2 regions of the Neorhizobium sp. DAR64872/K0K18 genome follow, and region 1 is predicted to be linked to the other one. Evidence: predicted binding sites of a transcription regulator. Region 1 holds the regulator's gene; the other holds the start of a gene.
What was found. The regulator PhoB, encoded in region 1, activates phosphate uptake and scavenging genes when phosphate is short. The targets are predictions, from matches to a motif close to TGTCATNNANCTGTCAT.
Positions count from the first base shown of each region.

Region 2: the regulator PhoB is predicted to act here: its motif matches at 2,022-2,038, upstream of ACQY1P_RS00870 (DUF2278 family protein).

Region 1 is NZ_CP191446.1:373,497-380,849, forward strand. It holds gene pstA (phosphate ABC transporter permease PstA) at 1-913, shown strand, start outside; gene pstB (phosphate ABC transporter ATP-binding protein PstB) at 929-1,744, shown strand; gene phoU (phosphate signaling complex protein PhoU) at 1,796-2,509, shown strand; gene phoB (phosphate regulon transcriptional regulator PhoB) at 2,635-3,318, shown strand; gene ACQY1P_RS07305 (DMT family transporter) at 3,300-4,214, opposite strand; gene ACQY1P_RS07310 (ArsR/SmtB family transcription factor) at 4,340-5,128, shown strand; gene ACQY1P_RS07315 (PACE efflux transporter) at 5,067-5,501, opposite strand; gene ACQY1P_RS07320 (GcrA family cell cycle regulator) at 5,698-6,237, opposite strand; gene ACQY1P_RS07325 (aspartate aminotransferase family protein) at 6,689-7,353, shown strand, end outside.
Region 2 is NZ_CP191445.1:179,599-186,730, reverse strand. It holds gene ACQY1P_RS00875 (ComEC/Rec2 family competence protein) at 431-1,897, shown strand; gene ACQY1P_RS00870 (DUF2278 family protein) at 2,069-3,118, shown strand; partial or broken gene ACQY1P_RS00865 (FCD domain-containing protein) at 3,230-3,521, opposite strand; gene ACQY1P_RS00860 (GntR family transcriptional regulator) at 3,823-4,593, shown strand; gene ACQY1P_RS00855 (ABC transporter substrate-binding protein) at 4,790-6,310, shown strand; gene ACQY1P_RS00850 (BtpA/SgcQ family protein) at 6,406-7,132, shown strand, end outside.

The DNA.
Region 1 (7,353 bases):
TATGGTCGTTTCCGATCCTGAGATCATCGGCACGACCCAGACGGTTTCGCTCCTGGCGGCCGGCGATATCGACAGCGCCGTGAAAGGCCAGATCAATCTCGACGTGGCGGAAACCAGCCGCAAGGTGTCCGACCAGCAGGTCGGATGGATGAAGCAGCTGACCGACAGCGGTGCGCTCGCCAAGGAATTCAACACCGGCATTTTCTTCAACGGCGCGTCCAGCCGTCCGGAAGCAGCCGGCGTCGGCGTCGCTCTGATCGGCTCCTTCTACATGATGCTGATCGTGCTCGTCCTGTCTCTGCCGATCGGCGTCGCAGCCTCGATCTATCTTGAGGAGTTTGCCCCGAAGAACCGGTTCACCGACCTGATCGAGGTCAACATCAACAATCTCGCAGCGGTCCCGTCGATCGTCTACGGTCTCCTCGGTCTCGCGGTCTTCATCAACTTCATGGGCCTACCGCGCTCGGCCTCGCTGGTCGGCGGCCTGGTTCTGACGCTGATGACGCTTCCGACCATCATCATCGCCACCCGCGCGGCGCTGAAAGCAGTGCCACCGTCGATCCGCGCCGCAGCGCTTGGGCTCGGTGCCTCGAAGATGCAGACCATCTTCCACCACGTCCTGCCGCTTGCCATGCCCGGTATCCTGACCGGTACGATCATTGGCCTGGCGCACGCGCTCGGCGAAACCGCGCCGCTTCTCTTGATCGGCATGGTCGCCTTCGTGGCAAACTATCCGACCACGCCGATGGATCCGTCGACGGCACTGCCGGTACAGATCTACATGTGGGCCAACGAGGCGGAACGCGCCTTCGTTGAACGAACCTCGGGAGCGATCATGATCCTGCTCCTGTTCCTGATCTTGATGAATGTTGGCGCAATTCTCTTGCGACGCCGCTTCGAACGGCGTTGGTAGAGGAAGGGGGAAGCAATGAACATGATGTCAGAAGCTGCAGTTGAGAAGGCGCTGGTCAAGAAAATGAACGACGTTGCATATAAGATGATCGGCAAGGATGTCTCCGTTTATTACGGTGACAAGCGCGCTCTTTATGACGTGAACCTGAATGTCCGCCAAAATACCGTCACTGCTTTGATCGGTCCGTCTGGCTGCGGCAAGTCCACCTTCCTGCGCACGATGAACCGCATGAACGACACGATCGAGGGTTGCCGCGTCACCGGCAAGATCACGCTCGACGGCGACGATATCTACGACAAGGAAATCGACGTCGTGGAGCTGCGCGCCCGGGTCGGCATGGTGTTTCAGAAGCCGAACCCGTTCCCGAAGTCGATCTACGAGAACATTGCCTACGGTCCCCGCATCCACGGCCTTGCCCGCGGCAAGACGGAAATGGACGCGATTGTCGAGGCAAGCCTGCAGCGCGCCGGCCTCTGGGCAGAAGTCAAGGATCGCCTGCATGAAGGCGGTACCGGCCTTTCCGGCGGTCAGCAGCAGCGCCTTTGCATCGCCCGTGCGATCGCCGTTTCGCCTGAAGTCATTCTGATGGACGAGCCGTGCTCGGCACTCGACCCCATCGCCACGGCCAAGGTCGAGGAACTGATCCACGAACTGCGCGCCAACTACACGATCGTGATCGTCACCCACTCGATGCAGCAGGCAGCCCGCGTTTCACAGCGCACGGCAATGTTCCATCTCGGCCATCTGGTCGAGGAAAACGATACCGACAAGATGTTCACCAATCCGGATGACCAGCGCACCCAGGATTACATCATGGGCCGCTTCGGCTGATGCGGGCGCAGAGCCCGTCAGCCGCAACTGCAGACATCAAGGATCAGACACATGGTTTCGACCCATATTCTCTCGGCCTATGACGAGGAACTGAAATACCTGAACCGCCGGATCTCCGAAATGGGCGGCCTGGCGGAGCAGATGTGCGGTGATGCCGTGCGTGCGCTCGTCAACTCCGACTCCGCACTGGCCCAGAAGGTCATCTCGGACGACGTCATTCTCGACCATGCCGAGCGCGATATCCAGGACAAGGCGATCGTCACCATCGCCAAGCGTCAGCCGATGGCGGCCGACCTTCGCGAGATCATCGGCACGCTGCGCATCGCAGCAGACCTGGAACGCGTCGGCGACCTTGGTAAGAACACCGCCAAGCGCGTGCTCGCCGTGCAGGGAACAGGCGTCCCGCGCAAGCTCGCCCGTGGTTTGGAGCATCTTTCCGAACTGGCGCTGGTGCAGCTCAAGGACGTTCTTGATGTCTTCGCCAACCGCTCTGCGGAAAAAGCCGAGATCATCCGCCAGCGCGATGAAGAGATTGACGCGATGTACACCTCGCTGTTCCGCGAACTCCTCACCTACATGATGGAGGATCCGCGCAACATCACCACGTGCACCCATCTCCTGTTCTGCGCCAAGAACATCGAGCGCATCGGCGACCACGCGACCAATATCGCCGAGACCATCTACTACATCGCGACCGGCGCACAGCCGGAGGGCGAACGTCCGAAAGACGATACGTCCAACATGCTCGGCTCCGCCGGGACATGATGCAGCTCGCCCGAAATCGCCCGCCGGTTTCGGGACGATAACTGCCAAAACCAATGACCTGAAGCAGCGCGAGCGGATCTGGCGGATCTAAGTGCAGTTCGGGACGAGTGACGGAGCAAGTCGGAATGCAGCCGAAGATCGCAGTCGTGGAAGACGAAGAGGCCCTCAGCGTCCTCCTTCGGTATAACCTGGAGGCCGAGGGTTACGAGGTCGATACCGTGCTTCGCGGTGACGAAGCGGAAATCAGGCTTCAGGAGCGCGTTCCGGATCTTCTCATTCTCGACTGGATGCTGCCGGGCGTTTCAGGCATCGAACTCTGCCGTCGCCTGCGTATGCGGCCGGAGACGGAACGCCTGCCGATCATCATGCTGACGGCGCGCGGCGAAGAAAGCGAGCGCGTTCGCGGGCTTGCCACCGGCGCAGACGACTATGTGGTCAAGCCGTTTTCGACACCGGAGCTGATGGCCCGCGTCAAGGCGATGCTGCGCCGTGCCCGACCGGAGGTGCTTTCGAGCGTCCTCAAATGCGGCGATATCGAACTCGATCGCGAAACCCATCGCGTTCACCGCAAGAGCCGCGAAGTTCGCCTCGGGCCGACAGAGTTTAGACTTCTGGAATTCCTGATGGCCTCGCCCAGCCGCGTCTTTTCGCGCTCGCAGCTGCTCGACGGCGTCTGGGGCCATGACATCTATGTCGACGAGCGTACCGTCGACGTGCATGTAGGGCGCCTCCGGAAGGCGCTCAACTTTTCCAACATGCAGGACGTCATCCGCACGGTCCGCGGTGCCGGCTACTCGATGGAAGCCTGAGCACCGCGTCTCCTAGCCGGCAGCGTCATGGCAATCACGCCGGTCACGACGCAGGCGAGACCGAGCCAGGCTGTCGAGGCAAGTGTTTCGCCGAGAAACACGACGCCGATGCCAACGCCGATCGGCACCCGCAGATAGGCCTGCGCCGTCGTGCCGACGGAGCCCAGCGTCTGGACCAGCCGGAAATAGATGACGAAGGCCAGCGCCGTCGAAAATACCGCCAGCGCCAACAGGGCGAGCATGGAATCGGCGCTGGGCGTCAGCGTCCAGGGCCGATCGACCACGAGGCTCACGGGAATGAGGATGGCCGCCCCTGCAATCAGCGATCCCGCGGCGGGCATCATCGGGTCCAATCCTTTAAAATTCTTGCCGAAGATGGCAGCCGCCGCATAGCAGATCGTCGCCGCCACGATGGCGAGTTGCGCCCAGAGGTTCTCGCCCGAGCCGGCAAGCGCCTCCATGCCGACGATCAGGCATATGCCGACAATGCCTGCGGCAACTCCAAACAGCTTGGCCGCAGAGACGCTTTCATGGCGGGTGATCAGCGCCGTCAACAGAAAGGCGAAGATCGGCGTCGTTGAACTCAAGATGGTGGCAAGGCCCGCATCGGTCGTCTGTTCGGCCCAGGCGATGAGGGTGAAGGGGACCGCGCTGTTGAGGCAGGCCTGAACCGTGAAAAGCTTCCAGGTCTGCCGGTCGGTCGGCAGCTTCAATCCGCGAAGGCGTAGTGCCGCAGCGAGAATGAGCCCGGCGACCAGTGTTCTGACGGCAATAAAGGTGACAGGCGAAATCGTCTCCACACCGACTTTGATCAGCGTGTAGGACGCGCCCCAAAGCGTCGCGAGCGTGAGGAGCAGCAACAGATCCGTTGCCATGCTTGTTTTGGTGTCCGCCATTCCAGTTCCTATCCCCATCCATGCAATCTCCGCCCGCTCTTAGCGGAGAGAGGAAAAGAAATGCTTCGGCGACGGCCGAACCGTTGATCGCTGACGGCAAAGTTTTCCGGTGCTAGAACTGGATCATGTCCAATATGGTTTCAGGAAATACGATTGCGGAAGTTGCAAGCCTGATCGGCGATGTCGCGCGCGCCAACATGCTGTCCGCGCTGATGGGCGGCCAGGCGCTGACGGCGGGCGAACTGGCACGCCATGCCGGCGTCACCGCGCAGACAACCAGCGGCCATCTCGGCAAACTGGCCAAGGCGCATCTGATCGCAGTCGAGAAGCAGGGCAGGCACCGCTACTACCGGCTTGCCTCTCCGGAAGTCGCGCACGTGATCCACGCGTTGATGGCAGTCGCCGCGGATGGGCCGAAGCGCCATCATCCTGTCGGCCCGAAAGACGAGGCGTTACGGCTTGCCCGCACCTGTTACGATCACATGGCAGGCCGCCTCGCCATCGCGCTCGCCGACTCCCTGACCGGCAACGGCTATCTGCTGCTCGGCGATGGAGCAGGCCTGATCACCGACGAGGGCAGACGGTTCTTTTGTGATTTCGGGATCGATCTCGACCAGCTGACCCGCTCGAAACGCCCTCTGTGCCGGACATGCCTCGATTGGAGCGAGCGGCGGCCGCATCTGGCGGGACAGCTGGGCGGAGCGCTGCTGTCCCGCGCACTCGCCGTCGGCTGGATCGGTCGCCGGGAGGAAACCCGGGCCCTGCGGATCACGCGCGCCGGAGAGATCGGGTTTGCCGAGACATTCAGGCTTCCATCGGACTGGCGTATCGCACCGTCCGAAACTCTGATGGTCAGGCGGCTTCCTGGGTCTTCCATTCCGGCAGCGGGAACAGCTTGTCGTAGCCAAGATTGAAGAGATAGGCATAGACCACGTAGAACAGCGCGATCGCGATATCCATTGTCAGCGCATGGAGAAGGGTAATCTGCAGATACCACGCGATAAACGGCATCAGCACGACCAGCAGACCGATTTCGAACAGCACCGCATGAGCAATGCGCAAGGCAGGCGTCTTTAGCGTCGTACCCCGTCGCGCCTGCAGAAAGCGGTCGAAACCCAGATTGTAGAGGTAGTTCCAGCCGGTCGCGACCGTCGCAGACACGACGCCGACAATGCCCATATGTTCGGCCGGCATGTCGAAGACGAAAGCGCCGAGCGGCACCATCATCAGAAGCCCGATGATTTCAAAGCTGATGGCGTGGCGAATACGGTCTCTTATCGAGCGCATGATCTTCCCCTTTAGGTGAGGTTCATGCCGGGTCGTCCCGGCGTTATGCCCATTCAGGGGGAGGTCGTCCTCTCTCGAGGCCGAAATAGGAGCCCAGGGAGTGCGAGGCAAGTTTTTTCAGCGCAAGTCAGCCATGCCGAAAACGCAAAAGGCGGGCCAGAGCCCGCCTTCGATCTTGTTTCCGCAGCCGCCTGACTTAGGACGCGCGAGCAGCCGGACGACGGCGCTCGTGCACCGGCTGGTAGGCAAGCTTCGCGTGATATTTGCAATAGGGCGACGCATCCTGCGCATCGCAACCGCAGAAATGAAAGTCGTCCGTCAGCGGATCGCCAACCGGCCACTTGCATGTGCGCTCGGTGAGATCCGTCAGCGACAGACGGCGCGAGATCGGCACAACGACGCTGCCGGAAGCGGTGTATTTCACCGGTTCGGCGACGTTGACGTCCTGATCTTCCTTGAGTGCGTTTGCACCCACCGTCCGTGCTGCGGGACGGGCTGTGTCGCGTCCGGCAAAGCTCGGCGCGCGCGGAGCTGCGGGCGCTGGGCGCTTGGATGCCGGGCGATTGGCCGACGCCGAACCGCCTGCTTTGGCGCGACCCGGAAGGTTGAGACGGTGCACTTTGCCGATCACGGCATTGCGGCTTACGCCTCCAAGTTGGGCTGCAATCTGGCTGGCGCTGAGACCTTCCGACCATAGTTTTTTAAGTCGCTCGACGCGCTCATCAGTCCAGTTCATGCCGTTCTCCGCCTTTGAACGTTGCTGGCAGACAGAATCCGTTCACCTCTGCGGCGAAATAAATCCGCCGCACCCACGCAATCTATGCTTCGAGGTGACTAGTTCCGCCGCATGCGTTCTAGTAATTGAGGATTAACCTAGTGTGTGGCTGACTCCGTGGCAAGAGTCGCTCGAATCGCCGCGAATCGATTTCGCGGTTTTCCCCAACTTGCTGCCCTCAAGAGTCATTTTTGTCACAGACCGAAATGCCGCAATACAGCATCAGGTTGCATCGCGGCATATGCCCCGGAAGCCCTATAAAACACCAAGTTTTGTTGACATGGAGGCACTTAGCCATGATAGTGCCCGCGCCGCCCGGTGGGCGGCATTTTTGATTTTTCAGGCCGCATTCCCGGTCTCCGGAGAGGTCTGGAGAGGGGGGTCGGAACCTACCCAGAGGAGTGATGTCGCCATGGCTGAAGCCGCACTTTACGACACGTTTGCCCGGGCACCTTTGCGCTTTGATCGAGGCGAGGGCGTATGGCTTGTGACGGAAGGTGGCGAGCGATATCTGGATTTCGGGGCAGGCGTTGCCGTCACCTCCTGCGGTCATTCCAATCCGCATCTGGTAAACGCGCTGAAGTCGCAGGCCGACAAGGTCTGGCACCTTTCCAACCTCTACGAGATCCCGGAGCAGGAGCGTCTGGCCCGCCGTCTGGTGGATGCCACGTTCGCCGACAAGGTGTTCTTTACCAATTCCGGCGCCGAAGCGCTTGAGACCGCCATCAAGACGGCGCGTCGCTATCATTTCTCCAAGGGGCATCCGGAGAAATTCCACATCATCACCTTCGAAGGTGCCTTCCACGGCCGGACCATCGCGACGATCGCCGCCGGTGGTCAGGAAAAATACATGGAAGGCTTCGGCCCGAAGGCGCCAGGGTTCGATCAGGTGCCGTTCGGTGATCTCGACGCCCTCAATGCTGCGATAAACGATAACACCGGCGCGCTGCTGATCGAGCCGATCCAGGGCGAGGGCGGCGTGCGCGTCGTGGACAAGGAATTCCTGCGCGAGCTGCGTCGCATCTGCGACGACCGGGGTCTGCTGCTGATCCTCGACGAAGTGCAGAGCGGGGTTGG
Region 2 (7,132 bases), on a different replicon from region 1:
CGGAGCATTCCTACAGCCTCAGCTTGCTATCTGTCGCACAGGATTGCCAGATCGAGGCAGGCTTGGATCGCGTCCATTCGAGACACGGTCGATCGGTTTAGGAGCCGTCAGCCGTCACGCGGCTGCTTTACATAACACTGATGCTCCTGGCTGACTGCCCGCCTCAGCAGGACACCGAGAGAGCATGGTGCGCGATCCGCCACCCAACAAGGCAAGCGCAAACCGCTGCGATCAGCACTAAAGGCCTATGCTTCGCATCTTTGACGGAGTTCAGTCACTCTTTTCACATGGCATTGATAAATACAATATTCTTGAACCTTATGAATAATTGATGACTGCTTTTGGCCGATTTTAATCTTAGACTCTAGTTGACTCGATAGAATACTAATCTAAACTTTTGTTTCTGATCGTTCTCTGTGGAGGAGTTTTGATGCAATATCTTGATGACGACATCGTAAATCTTCGGCGACCCGACGGTTCGGAAGCCCAGTACTACTGGGGTGATGGCTGCAATGTCCTGTCTGAGCCAGAGGGCAAAAAAGAGGTTGAGATCGTCGGTCTCCGGGGAGTTGTAGACCGAGGATTTATCGATGGGCGGGCTCGACTTCGGTCGGATGCATTGCTCCGTCTGTCGATGGTCGACGTCCAGCAAGGCGATGGCCTGATCATCGAAACGCCGAGCGGTAAAGTGATCTTCATCGACGGCGGCGACAACCAGCTCTTTGCTCGGCATGCCAATGCGCGATTTCCGAAAACAAGCGATGACGATCCACTGATTGTCGATCTCATTCTCATCACGCACGGTGACGCCGACCATTTTGATGGCCTTACCGAACTGCGAAAGTCGGAAACCGATACGAGACCTCAAAAGCGGATATTTGTCGCCCCGAAGCGGATTTTTCACAATGGCATCGTGAAACGCCCGCTGAAGAAGCTTACCGGCGAACGCCGAAAAGAAACCGAGATGTTCGGCAGGACCGTAGAGGCAGATGGAAGGGTATTCATTGTCGACCTCGTGGACGATCAAGCTACCGTCCCGGAAGTTGACAGAAACGGGAAGTTCAACACTTGGGTCGAGACCCTCGAAGCGTGGGGATCACGCGTCGAACGCGCAACCGGGAAGCCGATTGAGAAGCGGCGTCTTGATCACACAAGTGTAGGTGCCTTCGACTTTCTCGCCGCCGACAATATCTCGGTGGAGCTTCTTGGCCCCATTACCGATATTATCGACAAGGATGTCGGCTTGCGGTTTTTGGGTGAACCACCGGACGATGCAAATCTCATGTTAGGGACTGTCGCCGCCAAGGTTGGCTCTCCCTCCGCGTCTCATACGATCAACGGACATTCGATCAACTTCCGTCTCCGCTACGGCAACGTTCGGTTTCTTTTTACCGGCGACATGAACCAGGAGGCCGGGCAACGGTTGCGAGAGGCGCTACCCGGTGCAGCCGTCCGCGCGGAAATCCTGAAGGCGCCTCACCATGGGTCCGCCGACTTCGACATGGAGTTTCTCAAGGAGGTCTCTCCGGTCGTGTCGTTGATTTCGTCAGGAGACGAGAGCGAAGCTAAGGAATACATTCACCCACGCGCCACTCTTATAGCAGCTCTTGGAAAAGCCGGGCGAACAACACCTTCCATCATATTCTGCACTGAGCTCGCGGCTTTTTTCAAGGTCCTTGGCTCTGTGAATGACCCCAAGGATGCCGCGAGGAAGGTGTTCGCTTTTGAGCGAACCAATTTCGGTATCTCTCACGTTAGGACAGATGGTGAGCGGGTGCTCGCTTTCACTCACTCAGGCAAGAAACTTATGAACGAGGCGTATCGATTTACGGTCTCGGCCACAGGCGAGATTTCGTTCGCAGCAAAAGCCGTGAGGCGGGCGGCGCCAAAGCTTTAGGCTAAACTGCCGCAGGCACGCGGCGCGTTGGCTTGCCCTGTCATTTTGACTGATCCACTCGCAAACGGAGGACGTCAGACTTTACAGAAACTGTCGTTCTCAAGCCGATCAACCAACCTGCAATTGTCACGACACTGCTATTCGATGAATTCTAACTGTGGGAGCCCTGACATGCCGCTGAAAAACTACGCCGTCCTGAAGGGACGTCCGACGAACAACCGCCTCGCAACAGGCGCAAATCCCCACTATCAGGTTTTGGTATCCGAAAACGGAACCATGCATCGCATTGCGATCAATGTCAGATCACAGGACGGGAGCGAAGTACAGTTCTTGGTCCGCTCGGCCTTTGAGCATCCGATCACGGAAAAGATTGCGGCGTTGTCCGAGGGGCTTCACCGCGCAGCAAGCGTTCCAGATGGCATCGCTCTCGACTTCATTCGGAGCAATCTCATGCAGCCTTGGGAGCTAAAGCCCTTGCCGCTTTCAGCCACAGGGCCAGACAACGACCTGAACGAAAAGATCGACGCTTATGTGCAGCGCGCCATGTCCGATGAAGAGTCTTGGATCTATGCATTTGGCGAAACCTGGGGTCCAGAACCCGACAAAGCGGACAAGTATTTCGGTTTCAAGCCAGGTCGCGGCATTCATGATATCCATATGAACCAGGGTAACCCGCCCGGTAAATTCGCGAGCGACAACGGCAGATTCCAAGATGGTGCGCTGATTTTCGAATTCCCGAACGAAAACCAGTGGGTGGCGATCTTCCTCAAGTTTCAGACGCAAGCTTGGCATTCCGACGACGATAGCGCCGATCCGATCGTCCCGGCCAATCCAGATCACGATGGTGAGCCACATACGCCGGTAGATCGCGACCGAATTCCGCCGTTTGACGTTCCTGATGGACTGGTGCGGATCATCGCAGCACTTGTCAACGACGTGCGCACCCCCGAACGCGAGACCGTCACCCTACTGAATACGGCCGACGTTGCCGTTCAGCTCGATGGATGGATGATCAAGGATAAGCAGAAGAATACGATGACGCTGTCCGGCACGATCGCTGCTGGCGCGACCATGAGCATCGAGATCAAGTCACCAGCCGCTTTGTCTAACAAGGGAGGGATCATAACTCTGTTGAACGTCGATGGCGTCAAGGTGCATGGCGTTTCATACACCAAGGGTCAGGCGCGCCAACCTGGGCGAACCATTCCATTTCAGCCGTGACCAAACTTTACCACAGAGAAGCGCTATCGCGACATCCGCTTCCGAGCCTTCAAGTTGAACGGACGAGAACCATCGACCTGCCGTCAGAACATCCGTCCCTTTATGGTCTTGCTATCGCGTGTACGATGCCCTCGACCGTCCAAGGTGCGTAAGGACCGCACCGCCAACATCCTTAGCCGCCAGTCGATGGAGGCTCTTCATGCTCAACCAGCGTGAATTTCTCCTTGCCGGTCCAGATGAGCACGTCCGTGTAATAGGTCATCAGCCATGCCAGCATCGCTTCACTGACTGCAATTAAGATCGGGTTTCCGGTGATCTGCGCGATGCGCGTGTGAAACTGCATATCTGCTGCGATAAACTCCTCGGCTTTTCCCATGGATCGGCGTTGGTGTTCGATGATGTCAGAGTTCAGCGCTTTTGAATGTGAGGAAGCTGGCGATGGTGGAAGAGCAACGCTCGCTCCGTTTGCGACGGGACGGCTTATGTTGACGAGCCGTCCTGCCGCCCCGACTTGACCTTACCCCAAGATGGAGGGCTCCAAGGCGGTGGAGCACTCGACCACGAACATACTTACCGCGTTGGAGGGACCGCACTTCGACGGCCACCTCGGCACCGTCCATCGGCGAGCGCTGTTCAATAATACTCAACTCGCCCAAAAACTAAGCGCACAGCAAATTGCTCAAAAATAGCCTTGACGAAATGTCATGACGTTATACTCTATCGCCATGAGCTGGAATGATACCGATCTTGAAGAAAGCCCGATACCACGCTGGTCGCAGATTGCGGACCGGTTGCGGACGGACATCGAGAGCGGCAGTTTCAAGCCTGGCGATGTTCTGCCGGGGGAAGCGGAGATCAACAAGCGCTTCGGTGTCAGCCGGAGTACCTCACGGGCAGCTCTGGACTATCTGGAAACCGAAGGTCTCATCAAGCGACGCTCCGGCGTCGGGTCGATCGTCATCGAACCGCGTGTCGAGCGTCCGTTGAACCAGATCTCCTCGTTTTCGGAAGACATGCGTCGGCGCGGTCTGACACCCGGCTATCGAACACGATCCGTCAAGGTCGTGTCCGCCAGTGCGGCAATCGCTTTGGAGCTACAACTCCAGCCCGGCGACGACGTGGTGGAGATCGACAGGACGATGCTGGCGGACGGCATGCCGCTTGCAACCTCGATCACATATCTGCGCCCGCAACTGTTCAAGAAGTCGGGTATTCCGACGATCGAGGAACTGGATAGCGGCTCGCTTTACGAAAGACTGCGGCGCGACGACATCGTTTTCGCCGGTGGCGACGAACGCATCGAAGCCGCAATGGCCGACACCATGACGGCCCGCATCCTCAACGTCCGGCAGCCGGCGGTCGTGCTGATCTGCCACCGAACCTCCTGGATGCCCGACAGGCAGCCAGTGGAATACGTCGTTCTGCACTATCTCGCAGAACGCTACAGCTTCCACGTGAAGCTCATCAAAGCCTGACAGCTCGAAAGGCTGATCGCAACACAGGAGCCCGCGGCTTGGTCGGGGGCTCTGCCGGCTATCCGTGCCGTTTCGGCAGCCGTCGATACTCACAACATTCGTATCCATCTGTCCCGACGGGCTTCCCGGCGCAGGACAGGTGCGTCCCGAAGAATACTGAACACAGGACAACAATAATAATCGCCAGAGAAGGAACATGACGTTGACGACTATACGCAGCTCGTTTCTGGGCCTAGCAGCCCTCTCCCTGTCTCTTTTGCCCGTCGCAGCTTCCGCTCAGACGCCCGAAAAAGGCGGCACGCTGAACATCGGCGTCGTCTCGGATCCCGTGACGCTGGATCCCGCCTTCTTCGCCTCCTATTTCGAGCTTTACGAGCAATACCTGATTTACGAACCCCTGCTGACCATGACGCCGGATCTCAAGGTCGTCCCGGGCATTGCCAGTTACAAACAGGTCGATGACCTCACCTACACGTTCGAGATCAAGCCGGGCGTGACGTTCCAGGACGGAACCCCTTACGACGCTGCAGCCGCGAAGTTCAATCTCGACCGCATGCTGGACCAAAAGACCGGTTCGCCACGTCGTTCGGATCTCGGCCCGATCGCATCGGTTGAGGTTACGGGGCCGCTTGCTTTCACCGTCAAGTTCTCTCAGCCCTACGCGCAATTTCCCTTGGTGATGACGAACCGTGCGGGCCTTTTCGTCTCGCCGACCGCGCTGCAGAAACTCGGTCCTGATTTCGCGACCAAGGGGGTTGGTGCCGGACCTTTCAAGCTCGATAGCTGGACCAAAAACGGTCAGATGGTGCTCTCTGCCTTCGACGGCTATCACAAGGGACGTGCCCCCCTCGACAAGGTCATCATTCGACCAATCCCTGACGAAACGCTGCGCACGGCCGGCCTGAAAAGTGGCGATCTCCAACTGGTCGACATCGTCCCGCCGCAGAGCCTGGCGCAGATCAAGACCGATCCATCTGTCAATGTGGCCGACATTCCGGGCCTCGGCTTCAATGCCTTCTCGATCAACAATACCAAGCCCCCCTTCAACGATATGAAGGTCCGTCAGGCGCTGCTGTATTCCGTCGACAAGGACGTCGTGAACAAGGTGGCCTACTTCAATACGGGTTCGTCTGCCTTTGGCCCCGTTCCACCACCGATCACCTGGGCGTTCGATCCGAACTTCAAGCCCTACAAGCGTGACGTTGCAAAGGCCAAACAACTGCTAGCCGAGGCCGGCCATCCGGACGGTGTGCCGTTCGCGATCACCGTCGTCGCCTCGCCCCTGCAGCTCCGCGTCGCACAGATCATCCAGGCGCAGGCGCAGGAAGCCGGCTTCAAGGTCTCGGTTCGTCAGGTTGACGCGACAAGCCTGATCTCGGTCCTTCAGAAGAAGGACTTTGATATCTCCTGGTCGCCCTGGACCGGTCGCCCGGACCCGGATGGCAACATGTACAACTGGTTCACCAAAGGCGGTCCGAACAACTTCTCGGGCTACAGCAATGATGACGTCGACAGCCTGATGAAAAAGGCCCGTGTCAGCGCCGACCAGTCCGAACGCGCTACGATGTACAGGCAGGCACAGCAGATGATTTCCGACGACGCCGGAATGCTGTTCCTGCATTTTGACTCGACGCTGCAGGGCTCGACCAAGAAGCTTCACTGGACCCCTTACCCGGACACCGCCTTCCGCCTCGGAGACGCGTGGCTGCAGAAGTGATCCCTCCCGCTCTCCTTTAACTTCACGACACACCGTCGCGCGCCCTGCTGCGTCGCGACGGTGCCAAAAGACTGCAAAAGCAAAAAGGCAACCAGATGAGTGATACACCAAAGGCAAAACCGGTCTTCCGCGTGAAGCCAAATGCCATCGAGCAGATTTTCGGCCGCCGCAAGGCCGTCATCGGCGTGATCCATTCCCTCGCTCTTCCAGGCTCACCGGATTATGACGGTCAGCCGATGTCCGAGATTGTCGATTTTGCCGTTGCCGAGGCAGAGCGTTACAAGACCGGCGGCGTCGATGGACTGATCGTCGAGAACCACGGCGACATCCCGTTCGCCAAGCCGAACAATCTCGGCCCGGAAACCGCCGCTTCGATGGCTGTCATGACTGATGCGGTGCGTCGCGCAACCGGCATCCCGGTCGGCGTCAATGTTCTGGCCAACGGCGCGATCCAGGCGATCGCCGTCGCCAAGGCCGCTGGCGCCGCCTTCGTGCGCGTCAACCAGTGGTCCAATGCCTATGTCGCAAACGAAGGCCTGATGGACGGACCTGCCGGCGAAGCTGCGCGCTACCGTGCGTACCTCCGCGCCCGCGACATCAAGATCTTCGCCGACGTGCACGTCAAGCACGGCGCCCATGCGATCACCGGCGACCGCACCATCCAGGAACTTGCCCGCGACAACGAATTCTTCGACGCCGACGTAGCGATCGCCACAGGCCAGCGCACCGGCGATTCCGCCACCATGGAAGAGCTCCAGACCATCGATAGCGGCACGTCGCTTCCCGTCGCCGTCGGCTCCGGCGTCACGCCAGACAATGTCG